Regions from separate parts of the Microbacterium sp. NPDC056044 genome, predicted to be linked through region 2. Evidence: predicted binding sites of a transcription regulator. Region 2 holds the regulator's gene; the other holds the start of a gene.
What was found. The regulator HspR, encoded in region 2, represses chaperone genes until heat shock. The targets are predictions, from matches to a motif close to AAGTTGAGTCNNNNNGACTCAACTT.
Positions count from the first base shown of each region.

Region 1 (11,769 bases), on a different contig from region 2:
CGACCGCGCAGCGCCATCTCGCCACGCTCGCCGCGCGCGGACAGGTCGAGGTGCGGCTGCGCTACGGCACCACGGGAAGACCCGAGCACCGGTACATCGCCGCCCAAGGATGACGGGGGCGGCGGTGGGCGCGGCCGTCACCCTCGCAGAAGGGCGCGGAGCGACTCGATCGTGTCGGCCTCGTCGGGGCGCTTGTCGGGGCGGTAGCCCTTCACCCGCGCGAAGCGCAGCGCGACACCGCCCGGGTACCGCGTCGACCGCTGCACGCCGTCGATGGCGATCTCGACGACCGTCTCGGGGCGCACGTGCACGGCGTACGCCGAGCGGTGGGTCTCGATGGTCGGGAAGTGCTCGGTCTGCCACTTCAGCGTCGCGTCGGTGAGGCCCTTGAAGGTCTTGCCCACCATCACGAAGCCGCCCGGTTCGCCGAAGGCGCCCTCCGGATCGCGGGCGCCCAGGTGCAGGTTCGACAGCTGCCCGGTGCGACGGCCCGATCCCCATTCGACCGCGAGCACGACGAGGTCGAAGGTGAGCACCGGTTTGACCTTGAGCCAGCTCTTGCCACGCCGCCCGGCGGCGTAGGGAGCGTCGAGCGCTTTGACCATGACGCCCTCGTGGCCCGCGGCGAGCGCCTGCTGTGAGAACTCCTCCGCCTTCGCGGGGTCGTCGGTGACGACGCCCGGCATGCGGGCGTCGCCGACGGCTCGATCGAGCAGCTCGAGCCGCGTGGCCAGCGGCTCGTCGATCAGGTCGCGGCCGTCGAGATGCAGGATGTCGAAGAACCACGGCCTCAGGACGGTGGCCGCCGCGTCGTCGCCCATCGACCCGAATCGCGACATGGTGTCTTGGAACGGCCGCGGCCCGCCGTCCTCGTCGAGCGACAGCGTCTCGCCGTCGAGGATCACCCGCTCGGCGGGCAATGCCCGCACCGCTTCGACGAGTTCGGGCACACGGTGCGTGATGTCGGCGAGGCTCCGCGTGAAGACGCGGACGTCGTCGCCGTCGCGATGCACCTGGATCCGCGCGCCGTCGAGCTTGTATTCGACGGATGCTGCGCCCCCGAGCGTCTCGAGCGCCTCGGTCGTCGAGCCCGCCGTCGCGGCGAGCATCGGCAGCACGCCGCGCCCCACCTCGAGCCCGACCGCGTCGAGTTCGGCGGGCGTGCCGGTGAGCGCGATGCGCGCCGTCGCGCCCAGGTCGCCGGACAGCATCGCGGCCCGCCGCACGATGGGCGCTGCGCGCTCGGAACCCTTGGCGATCGCGTCGAGGAGCACGCCTTCGAGGGCGCCGGTGCGAAGCTCGCCGATCATGACGCGTGCCAGGAAGTCCCATTCGTCGGCGGTGGCGGCAGTCGCGAGCGCGTCGAGCTCGGCGCGCCGGGCGAGCACGGAGCCCGTACCATCGGCAGCGGCAAGGCGGCTGAGCGACGCATCGACGTCGAGCACCGTCAACGTCGGCTCGTCCGTGTGGGTGACCTCGAGTCCCATCAGGCTGCGCCACCCGACACCGAGGCGTCCCTGCCGCGGGCTGGCCGTGAGGAACCCGATCGCGGGCCCGATCTCGTCGGGCTCAAGTTCACGCAGCAGCGCCGAGAGGACGGCGACCTTGGCCAATCGCGACGACGTCGCCGCGACCTCGCCCGTCGCGGTCACCAGCTCATTCAGCAGCACATCGGCATTCTGGCACCGGCCCCCGACACGTGTCCCCGGCGCGCGGGCATCGCAGACGCCGACCGCGATGCCGAACGCGTGCGGTTCTTCGCCAAGGGGCAGCCGTGCCTCCGGTCGTCGCCCCTCGGCAAGCGCTACGGCTGGGGCATCCACCACGACGACCAGGGTCGCGTGGCGCTCTATCCCGTCGAGTCCGACGAGTACCGACGGTTCGCCGACGACGCCGCACTCGCCCACACGCAGGCGATGCGCAGCGCCCGCCGCTAACGCGGGACGAACCGATCGCTCGTGCTCCACAACGCCCACGCGACGAGCAGCGGCTGCAGCAGGAGCCGGACGAAGCGCGCCCGATCGGTGCGCATCAGCGGCGCCGAGCGGCCCGTCCGCCATTGATGGACGTTGCCCGGGAAGACGGCCACGAAGAACCCGGCGACCGCCCAGCCGACGCGGCGACGCTCGGCGGGGAGTGCGACGAGCGCACCGCCGAGCATCAGTTCGACGACGCCCGACGCGACGACGATCGTGTCCTTGTCGGTGTGAAAGAGCCGCGTCGCCCAGTCCGGGATGACGATGCGGTAACCGCGTCTGCCCCACGTCAGATGCGACGCGCCCGCGGCCACGAGCAGCGCCGCGAGCGCCCACCGGGCGACGGCGCGCGTCACGCGGCGGCCTCTGCGACGGCGTCGATGAAACGCAGGTGGTCGTCGGCGCCGCCCGACGCCGTGATGACGCGCAGCACGACCTCGTCGACGGCCACGCGGTACGCGGCGATCCGGTCCTGCAGCTCACCCGGCCGGATCAGGGTGTCGCCGGCGCGGAGGTCCAGCCGCGCGAAGTTCGCGGCATACACGGGGTACCGGGCGTAGCGGGCCGCCTCTTCCTCGAGGGCCGCGACCGCCGCCGGGTCGGTCGCGGTGCGCACGTACAGCGCGACGTGTGCCGACGGAGCCGCCAATCGAGCCCGCGCCGCCTGTTCCGCCGCGACGCCGGGGGTGAGCCAGCTGAGCAGGAGTCCGTCCGAGGCCTCCGCCCCCGCACGCCGCATCCGCGGACCGAGCGCGCCGACCACGACACGCGCCTCGGTGCGCGCGCGGAGGGCGGTGGCAGCATCCGTCACGCTCTCGATCGCTCCGGAACGCAGCTGCCCCGCGCCGATGCCGAGCACGAGGCGGTCGGCGGAGAGTGCGGCAGCGCTCTCGAGGATCTCGTCGGGACTGCGCCGGTCGATCGGCAGCACGCCTGTCGCGAGCCCGAGCCGCTCCGTCGTGCCGGCAGCGGCCGCGAGCACTTCGAGGGCGTCGTCGCCCGGTGTGTCGTTGACCCACAGGGCGTGCAGTCCTGCGCTCTCCGCCGCTGCCGCGACGCGCGCGCCGGCCTCCGCGCCGGCCGCGGCAGCGATCCCGATCGACAGCGCCGCCGTCATGCTGCGGCCGACCGCACGAGTCGGGACACCTCGGCGGCCGCGCGGTAGAACTCGGCGATGTCGCCGCGGGACGCGGGCAGCAGCACGACGTCGTCGACGCCCGCGTCGAAGAAGCGCTGCGCTCGACCGGCGACCTCCGCCGGGTCGCCCCACAGCGCCCGCTCTGCGGGGTCGGGCTTGTCGCCCACGTCGGCGACGACTCGCGCCTCGGCGTCTGCGCCGAATGCCGTGACGACGTAGGCCACGACGTCGTGGTCTCCGGTGCGGCCGGCCGCCGCGCGTGCCTCGCGGATCGCCGCGGTCGCGACCGCGTACTCCTCCGCCGTGTGCCCGCTGTCGAGCACCGTGCCGTCGGCGACCTCGCCGCTCAGCCGCAGCGTCTTCGGGCCCTCGGCCGCCGCGTACACGAGCGGCGGCGCGACCGGCGGGTAGTCGAGGCGCACGTCGGTGAGCTTCACGTAGCGGCCGTCGGCGCTCACCGCGTCGCCGGCGAGCAGGCCGCGCAGCGCCGGCACGTACTCGCGCATGAGCGTCAGCGGCGAAGCGACCCGCGCACCCGCCTGCCCCATCCAATCGAGCACGCCGTGGCCGACACCAGGTAGCAGCCGCCCGGGGAACAGCCGCTCGACCGTGGCGATCTCCATCGCGGTGGCGGCGACGTTCCGCAGCGGCATCGGCGCGATGCCGATGCCGATGCGCAGCGCCTCCGTCCACGCGAGGGCCGCGCCCACCGTGGCGAACGCGGACTGCCGGAAGCAGTCCTCCCAGATCCACAGCTCGCCGAGGCCCGCCGACTCGGCGGCGAGCACCGCATCGCGGAACTCGTCGGGGCTGTGCGTGTACGGGTTGAAGATCGCGCCGATGCGGGTCATGTCACCCACTCTGTCAGGACACCCCGACACCGAGAAGCACGTACGCCACCTGGATGCGCGAAGAGGCGCCGAGCCCGAAGGCTCGGCGCCTCTCGGCACACGGTGTCGGATCAGGCGGCCACGGCGAACGGCGAACCTGCGACCACCGACAGGGCGCCGGCCGTAGCATCCACCGTCACCGTCCCGCCGTCGACGAGCGCACCCGTGACGAACAGGTCTGCGATGCGGTCGTCGACCTCGCGCTGGATGAGCCGGCGCAGCGGCCGCGCGCCGTACTCGGGCTCGTACCCGTTGTCGGCGAGCCACGCCACGGCGGAGTCCGTCACGACCAGCGACACCTCGCGCTTCGCGAGCCGCGCGTCGGACGCGCCCAGCAGCAGGCGGACGATCGACTGCAGCTGCGGCTTTTCGAGCTTGCGGAACAGCACGATCTCGTCGATGCGGTTGAGGAACTCGGGGCGCATCGCCTCGCGCAACTTGCCGAAGACGCGGTCGCGCAGATCCTTCTCCGACCCGAAGCCGGTCGTCCCTCCCCCGTCGGCGAGGAAGCCGATCGCACCGCCGCGCGACGCGAGGAACTCCGAGCCGAGGTTCGAGGTCATGACGACCACCGTGTTGCGGAAGTCGACGGTGCGCCCCTGACCATCGGTCAGACGCCCGTCGTCGAGCACCTGCAGCAGCAGGTTGAACACGTCGGGGTGCGCCTTCTCGATCTCGTCGAACAGCACGATCGAGTACGGATTGCGCCGCACGCGCTCGGTGAGCTGCCCGGCCTCGTCGTAGCCGACGTATCCGGGAGGGGCGCCGACGAGACGCGACACGGTGTGGCGCTCGCCGAACTCGCTCATGTCGAAGCGGATGACCGCGCCCTCGTCGTCGAACAGCGACGCCGCGAGTGCCTTCGCGAGCTCGGTCTTGCCCACGCCGGTCGGGCCGAGGAAGAGGAACGACCCCACCGGGCGACGGGCGTCGCCCATGCCGGTGCGGTTGCGCCGGACGGCCTTGGCGACCGCTGTCACCGCGTCGTCCTGCCCGATCACGCGGTCGTGCAGCTCGTCCTCGAGGGACGCCAGGCGCTCGCGCTCGGTCTCGGTCAGGCGGTTCACCGGGATGCCGGTGGCCCGGCTGATCACCGCGGCGATCTCGGGCTCGTCGACGATCGCCTCGGTACGCACGGCGGCACCTGCGGCGGTGGCACGCTCGAGGCGGTCCTGCACCTCGGCGATCTGGTCGCGGATCTGCGACGCCTCCTCGTAGTGCTCCGCCGACACGGCGGCGTTCTTGTCGGCCTCGAGGGTCGCGAGGCGCTCGATGAGCCCGCTCACGTCCACCTTCGACCCCAGCCGCAGCCGCAGTCGCGCGCCCGCCTGGTCGATGAGGTCGATCGCCTTGTCGGGCAGCACCCGCTCGGTCAGGTACCGGTCGCTGAGCTCGACGGCGGCACGCAGGGCCTCGTCGGTGTAGACGATGCCGTGGTGCTCCTCGTACGCGGACTTGAGGCCGCGGAGGATCAGCACGGCGTCCTCGACGGACGGCTCGCCGACGCGCACCGGCTGGAACCGGCGCTCGAGCGCGGGGTCCTTCTCGATGACGCGGTACTCCTTGAGCGTCGTCGCGCCCACCAGGTGCAGCTCGCCGCGCGCGAGGCGGGGCTTCAGGATGTTGCCCGCGTCCATGCCGCCGTCGCCCGCACCGCCGGCACCCACGACCGTGTGCACCTCGTCGATGAAGACGATCAGGTCGCCCTTGAGCGCCGAGATCTCGTCCATCGTCTTGGTGAGGCGCTCTTCGAAGTCACCACGGTAGCGCGTGCCCGCGAGCATCGCGGGCAGGTCCAGGGCGATGACGCGCTTGCCGAGCAGCTGCTCGGGCACGGAGCCCTCGACGATCGCCTGCGCGAGCCCCTCGACGATCGCGGTCTTGCCGACGCCCGCCTCGCCGACGAGCACCGGGTTGTTCTTGGTGCGGCGGCTGAGGATCTCGATCGTTTGCTCGATCTCGTCGGCGCGGCCGATCACGGGGTCGAGTTCGCCCGCGACGGCGCGCGCCGTCAGGTCGGTGCCGTACGTGTCGAGCATGGGGGTGTCGGATGCTGCGCCCTCCGGTGCAGCGGCGGTCTGCGTGGTCTCGCCCGGCGTCACGGTCTCACGCGCGCCCTGCATCAGGGCCTCGGCCGTCACACCGGCGCGTGCCAGCACCTGGCCGGCTGGCGTGTCCTGCGCGAGCACGAGCGCGAAGAAGAGGTGCTCGGGGTCGACGTACGTCGAGCCGGAGGAACGGGCGACCTGGAACGCGTGGAACAGCGCGCGCTGCACGGACGAGGTCACGACGGCCCCGTCGACGTCGGCCGCCGCCGTCGCGGCGGGAAGCCGCTCTTGTGTGGCACGTGCGATGGCGTCGGCATCGATGCCGAGGCGCTCGACGGCATCGCGCGCCGGCGCCTCGGTGACGAGGACGCGCAGGACGTGGAGGGCGTCGAGCTCGTGCTGGCCGCGCTCGAGGGCGAACTTGCCGGCGCGCTGCAGCAGCTCCTGCGTGCGGGCGCCGAGGTAGCGGCTCAGATCGATCGAGCGCTCGGCGCGGGCACGCTCGCCCGCGAGGTAGCGCGCCAGGAACTCGTCGAACGAGCTCGCGTCGTCGCCGGCCTGGGGGGTGAAGTCTTCGGGCATTCCATCTCTCCTGAAACTTGAGTGGAGGGGTGTCAAGTTTCGAACTTGACACAGGCATTGTCAAGTTCAACCCTTCTCCTGCCCAGGTATTCCCCAGCGGCGGATGTCGCACCCCCGGCGTAACGTTTTCGCCCAGGGGGACCCGCTTCACCAGACGAGAGGGAACACGATGGACTGGAAGATCGAGCTCATCCACGTGCCGGTGTCGGACGTCGACCGCGCGAAGGAGTTCTACGAGCGGATCGGCTTCCATGCCGACCACGACCAGACGCCTGTCGAGGGGCTCCGCTTCGTGCAGATGACGCCGCCCGGTTCGGCATGCTCGATCGCCTTCGGCACCGGGCTCGGCGGCACCCTCGAGCCCGGGCAGCAGAACACCATCCAGGTCGTCGTGCCGGACGCCGACGAGGCGCTCGCGCACCTGCGGGCGAACGGCGTCGAGGGGCGCGGTGTCGACGAACAGGACTGGGGCCGGTTCGTCCAGTTCGACGACCCCGACGGCAACACCTGGACGCTGCAGCAGCTGCCGGCGTGGCGCTGAGCCGCAGCATCCGTCATCGGCGACGCCCGATACGCGACTCGGCCGCCCCGCCTCCGAAGAAGCGTGGCGGCCGAGAGTGCGGTCGTCAGTGACGGCCGCCCGGCGGGCCCACGATGAGGAGCACGACGAACAGGAGCACGACGGCGAGGGCGATCAGCGCTCCCAGCACCCAGGGGTGGCGCAGGAACCACCGCAGAAGCCGGTCGTACCAGCTGCGATCGCGGGGGTCGTCGGCAGCCTCGAGGCGCCACGCTCCCGCGAGGCGGCCGCTGCGCTGCAGCCAGATCTCGGTCGGGATGGTCGCGTACGGGATGACGGCGCTCACGAGCGCCACCACCGTCGGGCCGACGCGCCAGCGGTTGTTCAGTGCGACGAGGATCACGGTCGCGGCATAGGACAGGAAGATGAAGCCGTGGATGCCGCCGCCGATGGTGACGCCGAGCGCCCAGCCGGTCGTCGCGCGGAGGATGAGGCCGGTGATCAGGAGCGTCCACGTGATCGCCTCGAGGATCGCGAGGGCGCGGAACAGAGTGTGGGGATTGCGGAACACGCCTTCAGTCTAACTGAAAGCCCTTCAGCCTTCCTGAAGGTTCGCTGGCCGCAGCACTCTACGCTTCCCCGGGGGCGAGTCCGAAGGGCTGTTCGTGCAGCCCTTCCAGCGCTGACGCGAGCGCCGGTGCCCCCGCGGCGAGTCCCTCGTCGAGCGCCGCGAGTCGCTGCTCGGCCGCCTGCAGCACCTCGCTCCCCCGCTCGGTCACGCGCAGGTCCGAGGCCGCACCCGCGTGTTTGGTCGCGTCCGCGACGAGCCCGTCGGCGACAAGCGTCTGCACGGCGGTGTGCGCCGACTGCACGGTGATCTGCGAGCGGCGCGCCAGTTCGCTGAACGAGATGCCCGGCGTCGCCTCGATGTGGGCGAGCAGCCCGTACTTGCGGGTGGTGAGACCGAGGTCGCGCAGCTGTGCGCCGAGGTGCGCATCCCACACCGCGGCCACGGTCAGCAGCGAGATGACGGGACTGATCGGACGGTCGGGCACCGTTGAATGCTAGTCCCGCTGCCGCGGGAGGGCACGCGTTCGGCAGCGGTTCCCGGAACGGGACGCCGCCCGCCCGGCTACCGTGGGACGGTGACCTTCTCGCTCGACGGCCTGCGCCGGTGGCCCGACGTCGAGGCCCCGGACCTCGTGGCGACGGATGCTGCGGACCGGCTGCTCCTCGACGAATCCGCGTCCGCCCGCGCAGGCGTCGACGTCGGCGAGCTCGTGGTGATCGGCGACGGCTACGGCGCACTCACGCTGGGCGCGGCGGCGGACGGCGGTCGTGGCATCCGCGTCCATCAGGATCCGCTCACCGGCGAGCGCGCGCTCGCAGCGAACGCCGAGCGCTTCGGCCTGCGCGACGCCTTCGTGTCGCTGCCGCTCGAGCCCGGACTGGTGCGCGGTGCCCGCATCGTGCTGATGCGGCTGCCGCGCTCGCTCGACGCGCTGCGCGACATCGCGGGGCTGATCGCTGCGCACGCGGCGGACGACGTCATCGTGTTCGCGGGAGGCCGCGTGAAGCACATGACAGTCGCGATGAACGACGTGCTGCGGGAGCGGTTCGCCCGGCTCGACGTGACCCTGGCGCGCCAGAAGTCCCGCGTTCTCGTCGCCCGGGAGCCGCAGGATGGCCGCGACCCCGTGCCGAGCCGGGCGATCCACGACGGGATCGTCGTCTGCGCCTACGGCGGCGCCTTCGCGGGAACGTCGATCGACATCGGCACCAGGTTCCTGCTCGAGCACCTCCCCTCGCTCGCCGACGGGACGGCGATCGACTTCGCGTGCGGAACCGGTGTGATCGCGGCGGCGCTGGCGCTGCAGCATCCATCTCTCCGCGTGATCGCGTGCGACCAGTCCGCGGTCGCCGTCTCGTCCGCCCGCGCGACGGCGGAGGCCAACGGTGTGGCCGACCGCATCGAGGTGGTCCGAGACGACATGCTCGGAGCACAGCCTGACGCGAGCGCGTCGTTCATTGCGCTGAACCCGCCGTTCCACTCGGGAGCGGCCGTGCACGAGGGCATTGCGCCGCGGATGTTCGCCGAGGCCGCCCGCGTGCTGCGCCCCGGCGGCGAACTCTGGACGGTGTGGAACTCGGGCCTGCGCTACCGCCCGGCGCTCGAGCGCGCGGTCGGCCCGACGCGGCAGGTCGCGCGCAACGCCAAGTTCACGGTGACGGCGTCGGCGCGTCGGTGAGATCGCGCGTCTACTCGCCGGCGTCGGGGGTCGACTCGGGCTCGGGCGTCGGTCCGAACAGCGCCCAGGCGCCGTCGCTGCACTCGTAGAACTGCACCGACGCGGTGTCGATGAACACATCGCCATCAGCCGTGCAGGTGTCCTCTTCGGGTGCTGCGGTGCCGAGCATCACCTGCGTGCCGGGCTCACCGGGAGAACCCGTCGGCCCCTGAGCCCCCTCAGCGCCCTGCGCTCCCTGCTCGCCCTGCGCGCCGGCCGGACCCTGCTCGCCGGTGAGATTCTCAGCCGCGGACGCCCGGATGTTCCCCACGAGGGTCCACTCGCCGTCGTTGAAGAGGTACACGTCGGACGTGTCGATGTCGATGTACACGTCGCCCTCGTACCCTTTGCCGCTCTCGGGAACTCCGGTGCCGGCGCGCACCGCGGATCCTGCGGGAAGGATCTCGGCGAGCGCGTCCTCGTACTCCGGCGACAGGGTGGCCGACGCGGACGGCTCCGGCGCCGGCGCGGGCTCCGCCGTGTCGACCGACCGCGCGAGCCAGGACCCGAGGAAGGCGGCGAAGAACGACAGCAGCACGAAGCCGAGGCCGAACCAGACGAGCGTGCCCCGGGTCACGGGCGGTGCCGCCGGAGCGGCGGCGGACACCGACGCAGGTTCCGTGGTCGGGTCCACGTCGTCGTCCACGGTATTCCCCTTTCACCGCGTGCATCTTCGGCGCCGGGCTCCCACAGCCTCGGCGTCGTGACTCAACTGTAGAAAGGCGGGCGCTCCGTGTCACCTGTTCCGCGGGAATTGGTCCGCGCATGCCGACGGCGCCGGGATGACCGGGGGGCCGACGCGAGAATGCCGGCGCCCCCGGTAGCCGTGAGCTCGGGACCCACGGCCGGGGTGCCGGACCGGGGCTCCGGCGCTATCCCCCAGTGAAGAGACAACGCCCTAGGGAATCTATTACGCGAGTTGGGGAGCTTTTCTGGAAAATCACCTCGTGGGCGTGAGCACGGCCGCGCGATCGAAGGCGCCGCGGAGGGTGTGGACCGCCTGCGCGATCGCGGCGGTGGTCGCCGCCGACGAGCGCAGCGGGTTGAGCATCATGAAGTCGTGGATGGTGGCGTCGTACCGCACGAGCGTCGTGGGCACGCCCGCCTCGATGAGCTTGCGCCCGTAGGCCTCGCCCTCGTCGCGCAGCACGTCGTTCTCGTCGACGATGAGCAGCGTCTCGGGCAGCCCCTTGAGCTCATCCGTCGGGGCCTGCAGCGGTGACGCGGTGACATCGCTGCGCTTGTGCAGGTCGGGCAGGTAGTTGTCCCAGAACCACGCCATCGCGTCCGCGCGCAGGTGGAACCCTTCCGCGAACTCGCGGTAGCTGGCCGTGTCCTGCCGCGCGTCGGTGACCGGGTAGTACAGCGACTGGTGGATGAACGCGACGTCCCCGCGCTTCTTCGCGAGGATCGCGAGCACGGCCGCCATATTGCCGCCGACCGAGTCCCCCGCGACGGCCAGGCGCGCAGCATCCAATCCCTTCTCCTCACCGTGATCGGTGATCCACCGCGCTGTCGCGTACGCCTGTTCGATGGCGACGGGATGCTGCGCCTCGGGCGATCGCGTGTACTCGACGAACACGATCGCAGCGTCGGCGCCCGTCGCGAGGTCGCGCACGAGGCGATCGTGCGTGCCGGCGTTGCCGAGCACCCAGCCCCCGCCGTGGACGTAGAGCACCGCGGGAAGGAGCCCTTCCGCACCGACCGGCTTGACGATGCGGACGCGGACGTCGCCGACGGCGGCGGGCACGGTGATCCACTCATCCTCGACATCGGGGAGCTCGATGGGCCCCGCCTGCACGTCGTCGAGGAGCTTTCGCGCCCCGTCGACACCGCGTTCGACGAGGGTGGGCGGGGCAGCGGCGGCTTCGGCGAAGGCGCGTGCTTCTGGTTGCAGGATGTGCTCGGTCATGTCGATGCTCCTCCGCGGGTGCGGTTGATGTCGGTCGGACTCGGCCGGCATGCACCGGCTTGAACAGGAAGACCGGGCGAGGTGCGCGGGTGTGACACCGATTCGCTGATCGCCCACCACGGCACCGGTGTGTCACGGATCGGATCTCTGCGCGGTCATTGCTGACGGGCGACCGCGGGCGATGCCCGACGCGGTCGGCTCTTCGCGGCGACCGCGGGCCGCAGCATCCGATCACGAAGGAGAGACCTATGGCGAACATCTCAGAGACCACCGATTCGGACCTGCGTGGAAAGGTCGCGCTGGTCACGGGTGCATCATCGGGAATCGGGCGGGCCACGGCGCTCGCGCTGTCGGGCGCAGGGATGCGCGTCGCCGTCGGTGCCCGCCGCACCGACCGCCTGAGTGCACTCGCCGA
Region 1 is NZ_JBHJWZ010000005.1:311,633-323,401, reverse strand. It holds gene ACFC1I_RS16310 (response regulator) at 1-113, shown strand, start outside; gene ACFC1I_RS16305 (ATP-dependent DNA ligase) at 138-1,670, opposite strand; gene ACFC1I_RS16300 (DUF6157 family protein) at 1,659-1,937, shown strand; gene ACFC1I_RS16295 (hypothetical protein) at 1,934-2,332, opposite strand; gene ACFC1I_RS16290 (LLM class flavin-dependent oxidoreductase) at 2,329-3,093, opposite strand; gene ACFC1I_RS16285 (LLM class flavin-dependent oxidoreductase) at 3,090-3,965, opposite strand; gene ACFC1I_RS16280 (ATP-dependent Clp protease ATP-binding subunit) at 4,076-6,634, opposite strand; gene ACFC1I_RS16275 (GNAT family N-acetyltransferase) at 6,804-7,175, shown strand; gene ACFC1I_RS16270 (DUF3817 domain-containing protein) at 7,261-7,725, opposite strand; gene ACFC1I_RS16265 (MarR family winged helix-turn-helix transcriptional regulator) at 7,784-8,209, opposite strand; gene ACFC1I_RS16260 (class I SAM-dependent methyltransferase) at 8,300-9,403, shown strand; gene ACFC1I_RS16255 (hypothetical protein) at 9,414-10,088, opposite strand; gene ACFC1I_RS16250 (alpha/beta hydrolase) at 10,383-11,354, opposite strand; gene ACFC1I_RS16245 (SDR family oxidoreductase) at 11,603-11,769, shown strand, end outside.
Region 1: ACFC1I_RS16280 (ATP-dependent Clp protease ATP-binding subunit) is a predicted target of HspR. The motif match lies at 6,649-6,673, and genes of this name have one in related genera.

Region 2 (11,769 bases):
GCCGTCCACCAGGCCGTCTGTGACACGACCGCGCTCCAGACGCACCACAGCCGGAGCCTCGCGGGGAGCGCCGAGAACCGCACACGGCCGGGCAGCCGGTCGAGTTCGTCGGTCAATCGCGTCATCGCGACGCCGTTCATCGCGGCGATGAGCACGGCGATCATCTTGATAGCGGTGAGCGGCTGCGAGAGGTCGGGCTGGAGGAACGCGCCCGTCGCGAGCAGGCCCGCGATCCCCAGCCACGCCAGCGCCGTCACCGGGGCCTCCGTACGGCGGAGGTCGTCGAGCGAGGTGCGCCGCAGCATCCAGAGCAGTCCGCTCATCTCGAGCAGCACCGCCGCCCCGAGTCCCACGATCACGGACGCCAGATGTCCGAACAGCGCCGGCGTGTGCAGCCACTCGTGGGGCACAACGGACGTGCCGATCCACATCGACAGCAGCCACGCGATCAGCACCCACCAGTAGCCGACCGCGCGGCGGTGGCGCGCGGCGCGCAGGCGCTCGGCGCGTTGGCGCTGGATCAGCGGGATCGTCACGGTGCCTCTCGGGTATGGCGGTGTCGCACGCGAGCGAGACGACCCCCCGGCCGCTCGGTGCCCGAGAGCGAGGGTAGCGGATGCTGCGGCCCGCGCGGTCGGCAGCATCCGCGCCCGACGGGGTCAGCGCGCGATGTCTTTGGGACGCAGCTTGACGGGGATCAGCAGCAGGAGGCCCACGAGCAGCACGATCACGATGCCGAGGATGCCGTAGTGGGTGGCGCCGAACGCCGCGATGAAGGTCGCCCACAGGAGCGGCGAGAGGAAGCTCATCACGCGGCCCGTGGTCGCGTAGAGGCCGAAGACCTCGCCCTGCATGCCGCTCGGCGTCACGCGCGCGAGCAGCGACCGGCTCGACGCCTGCGCCGGGCCGACGGCGGCCGACAGGATGATGCCGCCCACCCAGAACACCGGCTTGCCGCCCTCGCGGAGGAAGAAGACGAACAGGGCGCTCACGATGAGGATCGTGAGCGCCGTGATGATGACCGCCCGTGCGCCGAACCGGTCGTCGAGGCGGCCGGCGATGATCGTCGACACACCCGCGACGAGGTTGAGGGCGATGCCGAACGCGATCACCTCGGTCGCGCTGAACCCGAACGACACCGCGGCGAGCACGCCGCCGAACGCGAAGACGCCGGCGAGGCCGTCGCGGTAGACGGCGCTCGCGATGAGGAACCAGAAGGTCGGCCGGTGCTGGCGGAAGAGGGCGACGATGTCGTGGACGAGCACGACGTAGCCCTCGAAGAACCCGACCTTGCGGCGGCCGGGGTCAGCCGGCGACTCCGGCACCAGGAAGACGAACGGCAGGGCGAACAGCACGGTCCACACCGCCGCGCCGACCGCGATGAGGCGGTACGCCAGGCCGTCCGACACGTCGAGGCCGAACCAGTCGAAGGTGTTCAGCACGACGACGATCGCGAGCGCGAGGATGCCGCCGATGTACCCCATGCCCCAGCCGAGCCCGCTGACGCGGCCGATCGTCTTCGGGGTCGAGACCTGCACGAGCATCGCGTTGTAGTTGACGCCCGCGATCTCGGACGAGACCGACCCGAGGGCCACGAGGATCGCGCCGAGCCAGAAGAACTGCGGCTCGGAGTAGACGAAGAAGAGCGCGAACTGCAGGAGCGCGAGCACCGCGGTCGCGCCGACCACCCAGCGCTTCTTGGTGCCGGCGGCGTCGGCCCGCTGGCCCAGCACGGGGGCGAGCAGGAGGATCAGGATGCCCGCGGCGAACGTGACCCAGCCGTACCACTCCGACAGGTCGGCGAGCGCTCCGCAGTACGCGGTGCTCGCGTCGGCGGCGCTCGAGCACACCATGTCGCCGTTCGCGTTCTGCTTCGCGACGTCGGCCGGCAAGAAGGCGTCCGACACGAGGTAGAGCGAGACGAAGACGAACGTCAGGATGACCGAGTTGAAGGGCTGCGTCGCCCAGTCCCACAGCGCCCACGCGAACACCCGCCGCCGCGGCACGGGGGTGTCGTCGAGGCCGTCGGTGCCCAGGGCGGCGGTCGACAGGACGTGCTCCGGCGACGGGCCGGAATCCGCGGGGACACCGGGCTGCGAGGGCGTGCCGGACTCGTCGGAGCCGGGGGTGGGAGAGCTCATGTTCGTCACACTAAGGCCCTTCGGTGAACTGGTGCGGAATCAAGGTAGCGCTCCGAGCCCGCGTGGTGCTTTGCTTCGTTCATGACAGGGGAAAACGCGCCCGAGACGAAGTTCAACGGGCGTCTCGCGATCCTTCTCGCGATGGCGATGTTCGTGCTCGTGGTCGACACGTCGATCATGAACGTCTCGATCTCGGCGGTGGTGAAGGAGCTCCATACGACCGCGAGCGCCGTGCAGGGCGCGATCGCCCTCGAAGCCCTCGTCTCGGCCGCGTTCATCCTCATCGGCGGCAAGATGGGCGACCTGATCGGGCGCAAGCTGGCGTACATCCTGGGTCTCATCGGGTACGCCGTCGGCGCCGTCGCGATGACGCTCGCACAGGACATCACGGCCGTCATCATCTTCTGGGCCGTGATCGGCGGGATCGGCGCATCCCTTCTCCTCCCCTCGATGCAGTCCCTCATCCACGGCAACTTCGCCGGCGCCCACCAGAAGCGCGTGTACGCGCTCGTCGGCGCGTCGGCCGCCATCGCCGCCGCCGTCGGCCCGCTCCTCGGCGGTTTCATCACCACGTTCTGGTCGTACCGCGTGGCCTTCGGCCTCGAGGCGCTGATCATCCTCGTCGTGCTGCTCGGGGTCGGTCTCGTGAAGGACGTCAAGTACACCGGCGACCGCTCGATCGACCTCGTGGGCGCGGCGCTGTCGGTCATCGGCATGGGCGGCGTGGTGCTCGGCATCCTGGTGTGGCAGGAGGGCGGGAGCTACGTCGGCATCATCATCGGCCTCGGCGCCGTCGCGCTCGGCGGCCTCGCGTGGTGGCTCAACTCGCGCAAGAAGAAGGGCAAGCCGGTCCTCCTCGACCCGGCGCTCTTCTCGTCCAAGCCGTTCCGCACCGGCGTGAGCGGACAGCTGCTGCAGCAGATCGCCCTCGGCGGCACGATGATCGTGCTGCCGCTGTACCTGCAGATGGTGCTCGAGTACAACGCGCTCGAGGCCGGCCTGTCGATCGCGCCGCTGTCGCTCAGCATGTTCGCGGTGGCGATCTGGGCAGGGCGCCGCGCCAAGGGGCGGCCCGCGAACCTCATCCTGCTCGGCTTCTCGCTCGCGGCGGTGGGCCTCATCGCCATCGTGCCGCTGGTGCCGATCGCCGACACCGGCTGGTACCTCACGATCCCGCTCATCATCGCGGGCTCGGGCCTCGGACTGCTGGTCTCGCAGCTCAACAACTACACGCTGTCGCCGATCTCCGACGAGCGCGTCAGTGAGGCCGCGGGCGTCAACTCGGCGGCCGGCTCGTTCGGCCTGTCGTTCGGTCTGGCCTTCGCGGGCGCCATCATGCTCGCGACCCTCGCGTTCTCGTTCACGGCACTTGCGAACTCCAGCACGGTGCTCACCGCCGAGCAGCAGCAGCAGGTGTCCACCACCCTCGAGGAGGACGCCGAACTCATGTCGAACACTGCGCTCACGCAGCTGCTGGCCGACGAGACGCCGGAGACCTCGGCGGAGGTGCTCCGCATCAACGACGAAGCCCGCCACATCGCGCTCCAGGTCGCGCTGCTCATCCCGATCCTCGCGGCGGTGCTCGGCGTGCTCAACGGGTTCCGGATGCGGCGCCTGCCCGACCCCAAGCCCAACGAGGCGGTGGAGGGGATGCTGGGCGGCTGAGCCGTCGCTTCGGCGACGCCGGCGGCGCACGAGATGAGGATGACGGATGCTTCGGGGCGCAGCATCCGTCATCCACCACCCGTAGGGTGACGACATGACCGACGAACGGCACGGCGGGCGACCCCGCTCGCGCAAGCACCAGCGGCGACTCGAGGAGTTCGACGGTCAGGAGGAGGCGTTCGTCCGCTACTTCAAGGAGCGGGTCTACGCCACCTTCACGGGTCTCGCGATCGTGCTCGTGGTGTCGGCGAGCGATCACGCAGAGCCCGACCACGCGTTCTTCGCGCTCGTGCTGGGCGTCATCGGCATCACGGCCGCCGGGTTCGTGTCGGACATCGTGTCGCACCTCGCGGTGCACCAGGAGTTCCCGAGCGGCGCGGAGTTCGCGGTGCTGGGCCGCATCGCCGGGGGAGCGCTCGGCACCGTGGTCGTGCCCGGCATCCTGATCGCGCTCGCGTGGCTCGACGTGATGCACCTCGAGACCGCGCTGCGGGTGTCGAGCATCGTCTACATCGCGACGCTGGGCGTGATCGGCTGGGCAGCCGTGCGCCGCGCGCGGCTGTCGTGGACGCAGAAGCTCGTCGCCCTCGGCATCCTTCTGGCCCTGGGCCTGCTCGTGATCGGGCTGCAGACCCTCGCGCACTCGATCTGACAATGCGTCGGCCAAGTTGAGTCGAGTCATATCAACTTTGACTTGACGGATGCTGCGACCCGGGCGTATGGTTGAGCCATCGCGACTCAACCTCAGGGTGGACCGCGAGAAGACTTCCCTGTAACCCCGGGTGGCAGCATCCGTCTGCGCCCATACGAAGGAGAGATACACATGGCACGTGCTGTTGGAATCGACCTCGGTACGACCAACTCGGTCGTGAGCGTCCTCGAGGGCGGCGAGCCCAAGGTCATCGCGAACGCCGAGGGCTTCCGCACGACCCCTTCGGTCGTCGCGTACACCAAGGACGGCGAGGTGCTCGTCGGCGAGACCGCGAAGCGCCAGGCCGTCACGAACGTCGACCGCACCGTCTCGTCGGTCAAGCGCCACATGGGCACCGACTGGGGCTTCGACGTCGACGGCAAGAAGTGGACGCCGCAGGAGATCTCCGCGCGCATCCTCCAGAAGCTCAAGCGCGACGCCGAGCAGTACCTCGGCGACACGGTGACCGACGCCGTCATCACCGTCCCCGCGTACTTCAACGACGCCGAGCGCCAGGCCACCAAGGAGGCCGGCGAGATCTCGGGTCTCAACGTCCTGCGCATCATCAACGAGCCGACCGCCGCGGCCCTGGCCTACGGGCTCGACAAGGGCAAGGAGGACGAGCTCATCCTCGTCTTCGACCTCGGTGGCGGTACCTTCGACGTCTCCCTCCTCGAGGTGGGCAAGGACGACGACTTCTCGACCATCCAGGTGCGCGCGACCGCCGGTGACAACCGCCTCGGCGGCGACGACTGGGACCAGCGCCTCGTCGACTACCTCATCAAGCAGTTCAAGGACACCACCGGTGTCGACGTCTCGGGCGACAAGATCGCCCTGCAGCGCCTCAAGGAGGCCGCGGAGCAGGCGAAGAAGGAGCTCTCCTCTTCGACCAGCACCTCGGTGAACCTGCCGTACCTGTCGCTCACCGACTCGGGCCCCGTGTCGCTGTCGGAGACCATCACGCGCGCGAAGTTCGAGGACCTCACGAAGGACCTCCTCGACCGCACCAAGAAGCCCTTCGAGGACGTCATCCGCGAGGCCGGCATCAAGGTGTCCGACATCGACCACGTCGTGCTCGTCGGCGGTTCGACCCGCATGCCCGCGGTGTCGGAGCTCGTCATGAAGGAGGCCGGCAAGGAGGCGAACAAGGGCGTCAACCCCGACGAGGTCGTCGCCGTGGGCGCCGCTCTGCAGGCCGGTGTGCTGAAGGGCGAGCGCAAGGACGTCCTCCTCATCGACGTCACCCCGCTGAGCCTCGGCATCGAGACCAAGGGCGGCATCATGACGAAGCTCATCGAGCGCAACACCGCCATCCCGACCAAGCGCAGCGAGACCTTCACCACCGCCGACGACAACCAGCCGTCGGTCGCGATCCAGGTCTTCCAGGGCGAGCGCGAGTTCACGCGCGACAACAAGCCGCTGGGCACGTTCGAGCTGACCGGCATCGCGCCGGCCCCGCGCGGCATCCCGCAGGTCGAGGTCACCTTCGACATCGACGCGAACGGCATCGTCCACGTGTCCGCCAAGGACAAGGGCACCGGCAAGGAGCAGTCGATGACGATCACTGGCGGCTCGTCGCTGCCGAAGGACGACATCGAGCGCATGGTGCGCGAGGCCGAGGAGCACGCCGCCGACGACAAGAAGCGTCGCGAGGCCGCCGAGGTGCGCAACCAGGCCGAGACGCTGTCGTACTCGATCGAGAAGCTCATCAAGGAGAACGAGGACAAGCTCCCCGCCGAGGTGAAGACCGAGGTGCAGGGCGACGTCGACGCTCTCAAGACCGCTCTCGCGGGTGAGGACGACGAGGCCGTGAAGACGGCGTTCGACAAGCTCAACCAGAGCCAGGGCAAGCTGGGCGAGGCCATCTATGCGTCGAGCCAGGCTTCGCAGGCTGCTCCGGATGCTGCGGCCGGCGCCGAGGGCGACGGCCAGGCCCCGACCGACTCCGATGAGGACGTCGTGGACGCCGAGGTCGTGGACGACGAGGACGAGAAGAAGTAACCATGGCGAACAAGGACCACAACCCGGGGCCGGTCGAAGAACCGGCCGACGGCGAAGAGGTCCGGCCTGAGGGCGAGGGGTCGGAGGCGAACGCCTCCGGCCCCGCGCCGCAGGACGGGCAGGACGAGCTCACGGTGGACGACATCCTGGGCGCGACCCAGAACCCCGACGCCGCCGCCGAGGACGCCGTGCTCGCCGACCTCGAGTCGCAGCTGCTCAACGACCTCAAGCGACTGCAGGCCGAGTACGCCAACTACCGCCGCCGCACCGAGGAGCAGCGCGAGGTCGAGATCGAGCGCGCCCAGGGCGCGGTCGCGAAGGGCATCCTCCCGGTGCTCGACGACCTCGACCGCGCCGAGAAGCACGGCGACCTGGAGCAGGGATCGGCCTTCGCGGCCATCGCTGAGAAGCTCCGCGGCGTCGCCGAGCGCATCGGACTCACCACCTACGGCGTCGCGGGCGAGGTGTTCGACCCGCAGCAGCACGAGGCGATCTTCCAGGTGCCGACGCCCGGCGCGACCGAGACCACGATCGTCGAGGTCGTCGAGATCGGCTACCGCCTCGGCTCGGTGGAACTGCGTCCGGCGAAGGTCGTCGTCGCGGTTCCCGCCGAGTAGCCCGAAGGAGGCTCCATGGCCAGTCAGGACTGGTTCGACAAGGACTTCTACGCGGTGCTCGGCGTCTCGAAGGACGTCAGCGAGGCGGACCTCAAGAAGACGTATCGCAAGCTCGCGCGGAAGTACCACCCCGACTCCAACCAGGGTGACGCGGCCGCCGAAGCCAAGTTCAAGGAGGTCAGCGAGGCGTACTCGGTGCTCTCCGACGCGGAGCAGCGCAAGGAGTACGACCAGATCCGCGCGATGGGCTCGGGCGCTCGCTTCACCGCGGGCGGCCAGGGCGGCGCCGGCGGCTTCGAGGACGTCTTCTCGATGTTCAACCAGGGCCGCGGCGCCCGCTACCAGAGCGCCGAGGACTTCGACGACATCTTCGCGATGTTCAACCAGCAGCAGGGCGGCTCGGGCTTCGGCTCCGGCCGGTTCGGGCAGCCGAGCGGCGGCTATCGCGGCTTCGGCGGCCCGACCCGCGGCGCCGACGTCACGGCGCGCACGACGATCGACTTCGTCACCGCGACCAAGGGCGAGACGATCACGCTCCAGGGCGAGGACGGCAAGCCGTTCAAGGTGAAGATCCCCGCGGGCGTCTCGGACGGCCAGAAGATCCGGCTGCGCGGCCGCGGGCGTCATTCGCCCGACGGCGGCGAGAACGGCGACATCGTCGTGCAGGTCACCGTGCGTCCGCACCCCGTGTTCACGCGCGACGGGCTGAACCTCCGCGTCACCGTGCCGGTGACGTTCACCGAGGCTGCGCTCGGCGCCACCATCGAGGTGCCGACGCTCGGCGGCGATCCGGTGCGGCTGCGCGTCGCCCCGGGTACGCCGTCCGGCCGCGTGCTGCGCGTCAAGGGGCGCGGCGTCGAGTCCACCAAGGGCACCGGCGACCTCCTCGCCGAGGTGCAGGTGGCCGTGCCGTCGCACCTGGACGAGGCCGCGCGCGAGGCCCTCGAGCGCTTCCAGAGCCTCGAGCCGAAGGAGAACCCGCGCGCCGACCTCATGACGAAGGCACGGGGCTGACCCACCATGTCCCCGAATCAGGCGATGAGGCGAATACAGGCTGGTTTGCGGCGCGAACGGCCTGATTTCGCCGCATCGCCTGATTCGAGCACGGGCACGGGGACGGGCACCGGCACGGGCATGGGCACGAGGTCGGGCATGGGCACGAGGTCGGGCATGGGCACGAGGTCGGGGAGGTGACGAGATGACCGAGGACGACATCGACGCGGATGCTCCGATCTTCGCGATCGCCGTCGCCGCCGAGCTGTCGGGGATGCACCCGCAGACGCTCCGTCAGTACGACCGGCTCGGCCTGGTCGTGCCCGCCCGTACGCAGGGCGGCTCACGACGCTATTCGCTGCGGCACGTGGAGCAGCTCCGCGAGGTCGCCCGCATGTCGTCGGACGGCATCGGCCTCCCCGCGATCGTGCGCATCCTCGAGCTCGAGAACCGCGTGCAAGAGCTCCACGGCCGCGTCCGCGACCTCGAGGAACGCATGCGCGCCGAGCTCGAGAAGCGCCCGGGCGCCCGCGTCTTCGCCGCCGGTTCCACCGGCTCAGTGGTGACGCTCCGCCACGGCACGCGCGTCCGCCGCGCGACCGAGGTCGTGGTGTGGAGCCCGCGCACGCCGATCACGCAGCAGAGCGAGCCGCCAGGCGAGACGCCGGCGAGCTGACTCACGGAGAGGGAGGGGACGGATGCTGCGTCCCCTCCCTCTTCGCATGCGCTCGAGCCGTGCGTCAGACGTGTCGCGCGCGCCGTGTGGTGAGGAGCGCGCCGAGCACGATCAGGCCGACCGCCCCGAGCGGGACCAGCGGGGAGAGCCCGCCGCCGCCCGTCGCCGGGAGCGGACGCGTGCCGGCGGTGTTCGTCAGCGTGAGCTCGGCCGTCTGGGGCGAGCGCACCTCCGCGATCGGCAGCGTGACGACGCCGTCCTGGTCGGGGACCAGTGCCTCGCCGCCGACGCTCCAGATCGGGGTGCCCCAATCGACGCCGGGGATCGACGGCAGGTCCGCCTCTCGCGCCTCGATGATCGTCCCGACCGGGAAGTACGGCGAGGTGATCGTCACGTTCGGCTGGAGTTCGATCCGGTCCTGCGGGACGTAATTCAGCCACCAGTCGGCCGGGAAGGTGGTGCCCGCCGGGACCGACGACGAGCCGTCGCCGGCGACGACCTTCGTGACCGCCCAGCGGGTCAATGCGACCACGGAGTTCGTGACCTCGAGCACCGGCGTCTCGTCGAGACCGATCTCGACGAAGCTCGCGGGACTCCACGTGGTCTCGCCCCACTCGTAGCCCTCGGGGAGGGCCGACGTGTCGGGCTCCTCTTCGAGCAGGTTGACGACCGTGCCGACCGGGAACGAGATCGGGTTGTCGTCGGCATCGACAGGACCGGCCGTCGTGCCATCGGCCGGGAGCTCGAAGCGGCCGACCAGCACGTCGCGGCTGGGCAGGTGGGCCACGTAGTCGATCGTGAACGAGTCGACGAGGAGGTCGTCAGGATCGATGCCGTCCATGTTCTTCTGCACCAGGAACGTGCCCTCGATGAGTGACGCGCTGTTGGTCAGCGTCGCCGTCACGGATGCGGAATCGTTCTGGCCGATGACGAGTTCTTCAGAGTCGAACGCGGCCTGCAGCCAGGAGATGTGCCGGACAGTCGGAGCGGACTGCTCCTCGTACCTCACGATGGTGCCGTAGGGGAACAGCAGTGGCTGACCGGCGGCGTCGACGGGGCCCACGCCTTCCTCGCTGTTGCCGGGGACTCGCAGGATCCCGCTGTCGATGATGTCCTCTTCCTCGCCGGTCGGGAAGAACGCGGTCCACGCGACGCTGTATTCGAGCCCCGGCGGCACCTGGTCGGACGGGACACCGTCGAACGTCTTCCTGATGTTGAAGGTGCCCTCCTTCAGTGCGTTCGTGACCTCGATCTCGATGTCGACGTCCGGCTCGGTCGACGGGGGAAGCTCGATGCTCACGATCTCTCCGAAGGCGGGCGTGTAGGTCGCCGGTACGCCGTCGCCGATCGTGACGTTCACCACGGGCGGCTTCCAGTCGCCCGGATTCTCGACGGGCTCGCCTTCGAAGGTCGGCGGAAGCTCCGCGAGCTCCAGGGTCTCCGCGCCGGTCTCGAGGTCGGTGATGAGCTGCGGCTCGCCGACCGGCAGCGCGAGCTCCGTGCGGGCACCCTCGGGGTTGCCGTTGTAGGTGACGGCATAGCCGAACCGGGGATCGGCGGCCGCCCCCTCGGCGTGCTTCACGATCGTGATCGTGCGACCGTCCTCGGTCGGGGTGATCACGTTCGTGAGCTCGACGGCGACCGTGGTGTCCGCATCCGTGATCACGAACGTGCGGCCGGGGTTCCAGCCGACGCCGCTCCAGTCGTATCCGAGAGGCGGGGTGATGCCCGCGAGGTTCTCGCTCAGGATGATGCGCGTGCCGACCGGGAACTGCTGCCCGACGTCGACCACGCTGCCGTCCAGCGGCACGTCGAGAACGCCTGAGATCGGATCGGCTCCGGGTGTGAGCGCAGTCCATTCGACGGGAACCGTGCCCTGCAGAACCGGGTCTCCGCCTGAGGGGTCGTCGATCGTCTTCGAGACGCTGAACGTGCCCATCAGCTGTGTCGCAACGTTGGTGACCACCACCTGTGCCGTGGTGCCCGCCCCGACGATGAGCGGGTTCGGTGCGATCGTGACGTCCTCGTCCCACTCCCACCCGGGGATCGTCTCCGGCGCGATCTCGGCGAAGGTCACACGGGTGCCCTCGGGGAACCGCTCGCCCGCGGCAATCGGCGTGCCGTCGGCGGGCACCTCGAGCGAGCCGACGCTCACGGTCCTGTCCGGCTCCACGGCGCGGTAGTTGACGGTGAAGGTCAGCCCTTCGGGCAGCTGGTCCGGCTCGATGCCTTCGACCTGCTTGCGCACGACGAACGTGCCGCTGGCGTCATTGCACGAGATCTCGGCCGAGAACAGGAACGAGTGGACCTCTCCGCCCTGGATGATCACGTTCTGCCCGATCACCTGGCCGTCGAGCGGCGCGGCGTTGACGGTGACAGAGGCGTTCGGCGCGTAGATCGAGCCGTCGATGCGCGCCTGTCCCGCAGCCACGGTGACATCGCCGGTGAGCTGCGACAGATCCCACACGATGTACGGCGAGTGCACGCCCTGCGGGTCCGCGCGGGCGCCGATCACCTCGGTCGTCCCCGCGGGTACGCGGATGACGAGCGGGTTCGAGACGCCGGGCGTCGGTCCGGGGGAGAACTGGATGAGCGACGCGCCCGCGATGTCGGCGTAGTCCACGATGTTGGGCTGGTCGGGGCTCAGCTCCTCGAGGACGACGCGGTCGCCCGCGTCTTCGGCGACGCCGACCGGGTAGCCGACGCCGGTGGTGGGGTCGGCGATGTCGTCGAAGCAGCTCGACGCCTCCTCCCACGATGCGTCGCGGTTCGCCTCGACGTAGTCGGCGACGGCGGTGCCGGAGGTGCTGGCTGTGTAGATGCTGCCGCCTCCGACCGCACCGGCCGGGGGCGCCGCGTTCGCCGGATACTGCTGATGGGTCGTGTCGATGAGCGGGGTCTGGTCGACGTCGGAGGGATTCTGGTTCAGCCGCAGCCAGTCGGCGCGTGCGAACGCCTGCCAGCCGCCGTCGCGCTGGACCATCT
Region 2 is NZ_JBHJWZ010000002.1:617,061-628,829, forward strand. It holds gene ACFC1I_RS07890 (hypothetical protein) at 1-536, opposite strand, end outside; gene ACFC1I_RS07895 (MFS transporter) at 660-2,141, opposite strand; gene ACFC1I_RS07900 (MFS transporter) at 2,223-3,806, shown strand; gene ACFC1I_RS07905 (hypothetical protein) at 3,901-4,458, shown strand; gene dnaK (molecular chaperone DnaK) at 4,630-6,498, shown strand; gene ACFC1I_RS07915 (nucleotide exchange factor GrpE) at 6,501-7,115, shown strand; gene ACFC1I_RS07920 (DnaJ C-terminal domain-containing protein) at 7,131-8,129, shown strand; gene ACFC1I_RS07925 (heat shock protein transcriptional repressor HspR) at 8,314-8,784, shown strand; gene ACFC1I_RS07930 (collagen-binding domain-containing protein) at 8,849-11,769, opposite strand, start outside.